Regions from separate parts of the Kitasatospora sp. NPDC058965 genome, predicted to be linked through region 2. Evidence: riboswitches for the same ligand, from Rfam matches in the RefSeq annotation. Region 2 holds a riboswitch; the other holds the start of a gene.
The links. Region 2 has a riboswitch for thiamine pyrophosphate ahead of thiO (glycine oxidase ThiO). Riboswitches for the same ligand answer to the same signal wherever they lie in the genome.
Positions count from the first base shown of each region.

Region 1: it holds a riboswitch for thiamine pyrophosphate, as region 2 does, so the genes downstream of both, thiC (phosphomethylpyrimidine synthase ThiC) here and thiO (glycine oxidase ThiO) in region 2, are expected to answer to the same signal.

Region 1 is NZ_JBHYKG010000297.1:1,522-3,715, reverse strand. Features, by position in the region: gene thiC (phosphomethylpyrimidine synthase ThiC) at 1-1,451, opposite strand, end outside; TPP riboswitch at 1,446-1,583, opposite strand; gene ACFW1A_RS32945 (hypothetical protein) at 1,701-1,907, shown strand; gene ACFW1A_RS32940 (SPFH domain-containing protein) at 2,096-2,194, shown strand, end outside.
Region 2 is NZ_JBHYKG010000133.1:18,925-21,118, forward strand. Features, by position in the region: gene thiO (glycine oxidase ThiO) at 1-837, opposite strand, end outside; TPP riboswitch at 832-943, opposite strand; gene ACFW1A_RS21985 (NAD(P)/FAD-dependent oxidoreductase) at 986-2,194, shown strand, end outside.

The sequences.
Region 1 (2,194 bases), on a different contig from region 2:
GCGTGGGCGGCGATCTTGTAGGTGATCACGCCGGTCTTCACGTCGTCCCGGTTGGGCAGGCCCAGGTGCTCCTTGGGGGTGACGTAGCAGAGCATCGCGGTGCCCCACCAGGCGATCATCGCGGCGCCGATGCCCGAGGTGATGTGGTCGTAGCCGGGGGCCACGTCCGTGGTGAGCGGGCCGAGGGTGTAGAACGGCGCCTCGTCGCAGATCTCCTTCTGGAGATCCATGTTCTCCTTGATCTTGTGCATCGGGACGTGGCCCGGGCCCTCGATCATCACCTGCACGTCCTTGGCGCGGGCGATCCGGCCCAGCTCGCCCAGGGTCTGCAGCTCGGCGAACTGCGCCTCGTCGTTGGCGTCCGCGATCGAGCCCGGGCGCAGGCCGTCACCGAGGGAGAAGGTGACGTCGTAGGCGCGCAGGATGTCGCAGAGCTCCTCGAAGTTGGTGTAGAGGAAGTTCTCCTGGTGGTGCGCCAGGCACCAGGCGGCCATGATCGAGCCGCCGCGCGAGACGATGCCGGTCTTGCGACGGGCCGTCAGCGGGACGTAGCGCAGCAGCACGCCGGCGTGCACCGTCATGTAGTCGACGCCCTGCTCGCACTGCTCGATGACGGTGTCCCGGTAGACCTCCCAGCTCAGCTCCTCGGCCCGGCCGTCCACCTTCTCCAGCGCCTGGTAGAGCGGGACGGTGCCGATCGGGACCGGGGAGTTGCGCAGGATCCACTCGCGGGTGGTGTGGATGTTGCGGCCGGTGGAGAGGTCCATCACCGTGTCGGCGCCCCAGCGGGTGGCCCAGGTCATCTTCTCCACCTCCTCCTCGATCGAGGAGGTCACCGCGGAGTTGCCGATGTTGGCGTTGATCTTGACCAGGAAGTTGGTGCCGATGATGGCCGGCTCCACCTCCGGGTGGTTGACGTTGACCGGGATCACGGCGCAGCCGCGGGCCACCTCGTCCCGGACGAACTCCGGTGCCAGGCCTTCGCGCAGGGCCACGAACTCCATCTCGGGGGTGACCACGCCCTGCTTGGCGTAGGCGAGCTGGGTGACCGCCACCCCGTCGCGGGCCCGCAGCGGGCGGCGCGGGCGGCCGGGGAAGACGGCGTCCAGGTTGCGCAGGTTGCCCCCGCGCGGCGCGGTGTGCTTGATCCCGTCGTCCTCGGGGCGCGCCTCGCGGCCGTCGTACTCCTCGACGTCGCCGCGCTGGCGGATCCACGGGTCGCGCAGCGCGGGCAGGCCGCGGCGCACGTCGGGCTCGTAGGAGGGGTCGGTGTACGGGCCGGAGGTGTCGTACAGCGGCACGGTGCGGCCGTTGGTGAGCTGCACCTCGCGCAGCGGCACCCGCAGGTCGGGCCGGGAACCCTCGACGTAGGCCTTGCGCCAGGCCGGGGTCGGGTACCCGGTGGCCGCGGACTCGACCGTGGCCGGACGTGCGTCATCGAACGTGGTCATCTGACCTTCTACTCCCTACGCCGGCATTACCCGGTCCAGGTTCCTGCGGTCGGCACAGCCCTCGGCACGCCCGTCGGCGTGACCTTTCAGTGCCCTCTCAGCCCGGTGCTCCGAGCTCCCGTTGGCAGGCGGACTTGCCTGCCCAAAGACGTGAACACGGTAGCCGCAGGTCTGCGCCCGGTCCAGTAGGGGTCCGCACCGCGGGCGCTGGGGCAGACTGGACGCGGACGGAGCGGACGGGGGAGCGCGATGATCGGGTACACCGGGCGGGTCACCGGGAAGGTCGGCCCGGGGCTGGTCGGCGAGGTCCTGGTGCACGTGCCGGAACGGGTCGGCAGCGAGGCCTTCCTGGCCTACCCGGCGGTGCCGGGCGAGCCGCTGCCGGTCGGCACCCAGGTGGTGGTGGTCGAGTACCAGCCGCCGCGCACGGTCTACGTGGCGCCGCTGCACGGCTGACCGGGCGTCACGGACTGCGTCAGGTCGCGGTCTCGTCCCGGTCCTGTCCCAGCCCCGGAAGAGCCGCGCGCCGCTCTTTTCAACCGGCGTGATCGGGCGCAGAATCACCTGTCGCCACCGGCTTCCGCGCATCCCTGCACAACCGAGCGCAGCCACGGGATCGGTGTGCCCTGAAGGGGGAACCGCCGGTGTTGATCGGCACGATCGCGGGTGTCGCCGCGGCAGCACTGCTTCTGATCGTCATCGTCTTCAAACTCTGCTGGCGGGTGGCGGAGCCCAACGAGGCG
Region 2 (2,194 bases):
GGTGGCGCCGACCACCAGCTCGCCGTCGGCGCGCGGGACCAGGTACAGGTGGGCGCCGCGGACCACGGCGCGCACGTTGCGGGACAGGAACGGGCGGTACGGCGCGGGGATCCGCAGCCGCAGGATCTGCCCCTTGACCGGGCGGACCGGCGGCAGCACCCCGTCCGGCAGGCCGGGCAGCCGGTGGCTGCGGCAGCCGGCCGCCAGCACGGTCCGACCGGCCGTCACCCGCTCGCCGGTGCCGGTGCGCACCCCGACCGCCCGGTCGTGCTCGACCAGCAGCTCGGCGGCCTCGGCGCGGTGCAGCACGACGCCGGCCCGCTCGCAGGCCCGCAGCAGCGCGGTCAGCAGCCGGCGGCCGTCCACCTGGTGGTCGTCGGCCACGTGCAGGCCGCCGCGGACGCCGGGGGCCAGCATCGGTTCGAGCTTGCGGGCCTCGCGGCCGGTGACCCAGGTCGAGTCCAGGCCGAGCCGCTGGTGGAACGCGTGCAGCTCGCCCAGCTCGGCCTTGTCGTCGGCGTCCAGCGCGACGGCCAGGGTGCCGGTGGCGCGGTAGCCGGTCTCCAGGCCGGTGGCGGCCGCCAGCTCGGCGGCGAACTCGGCGTACCGCCGGTTGGAGGCGATCCCGAGGTGCAGCAGCGGCTCCTCGCCGTACTGCAGTTCGGTGACCGGGGCCAGCATGCCGGCGGCGACCAGGGCCGCCCCGCCGCCGGGCCGCGGGTCGAGCACGGTGACGGCCAGGCCCCGCTGGCGGGCCCGCCAGGCCACCGCGAGCCCGATGATGCCGCCGCCCACGACCAGGACGTCGGTTCGCGCACCGTCTTCCAAGCGCGTCAAGAGAACGGTTCTCCCTTCGCCGGAATGACCCGGATCAGGTTCGGACGGTCGCAGGCCGCGCAGCCCGCCTCTCAGCCCGGTGCGCCGGGCTCCCGTGAGGATGCCCCCACCATAACGCCGGTCCCGCACCGCGTTGAAGCGACCGCCCATGGGGTGGGACGCCCGCCGCTACAGTGGGCCGGTGGCTGATGAGCGTGTGGTGATCGTCGGGGCGGGGATGGCCGGGGCGCAGTGCGCGGTGGCGCTGCGCGAGGGGGGCTGGTCGGGGGCGGTGACCCTGGTGGGGGCGGAGCAGCACCTGCCGTACGACCGCCCGCCGCTCTCCAAGGACGTGCTGCTGGGCAAGGCGGACCGGACCGCCTTCGAGCTGGACTGGGCGGAGCTGGGCGTGGACCTGGCGCTCGGCCGCACCGCGACCGGGCTGGCCGCGGGGGTGCTGGCGACCGACGCCGGCGAGCTGCGCTACGACCACTTGGTGCTCGCCACCGGGGCCAGGGCCGTGCCGCTGCCCGGCGCGGGGAACGAGCGGCTGCTGCGCACCCTGGACGACGCGCTGGCACTGCGTCAGGTGCTCACCCCCGGTCAGCACCTGGTGCTGGTCGGGGCCGGCTGGATCGGTGCCGAGACCGCGACCGCGGCCCGGCAGCTGGGCTGCGAGGTGACCGTGCTGGAGGCCGCCGCGGCCCCGCTGGCCGACGCCCTGCCGCCGGAGCTGACCGCCCCGATGGAGCGCTGGTACGCCGAGGCCGGGGTCCGGCTGCGGCTCGGCGCCCGGGTCGCCGCCGTGGAGCCCGGCGCGGTGCGGCTGGCCGACGGCACCGCGGTGCCCGCCGACCAGGTGGTGGTCGGCATCGGCGCCCGCCCCGACACCGGCTGGCTGGCCGGCGGTCCGGTGGAGCTGGACGCCACCGGCGCCGTCGTCACCGACGACCGGCTGCGCACCTCGCTGCCCGGGGTGTACGCGGCCGGCGACTGCGCCTCCTACCCCTCGGCCCGGTTCGGCGGACGGATCACCGTCCAGCACTGGGACCACGCGCTGCACTCCGGCCGCGCGGCGGCCGCGGCGGTGCTCGGCACGGACCTGCCCTACGACCCGGTCCCCTACTTCTGGTCCGAGCAGTTCGGCCGCATGGTGCAGTACGCCGGCCGGCACGCCGCCGGCGACGAGCTGGTGTGGCGCGGTTCGCCCGAGGACCCGCAGTGGAGCGCGCTGTGGCTGCGCGACGGCGCCCTCACCGCGCTGCTCACCGTGGACCGCCCGCGCGACCTGGCCCAGGGCCGGCGCCTGGTCGAGCAGCGCCCGCAGCTCGATCCGGCCGCGGCCGCGGACCCGGAGGTGCCCCTGAAGTCGGCGGTG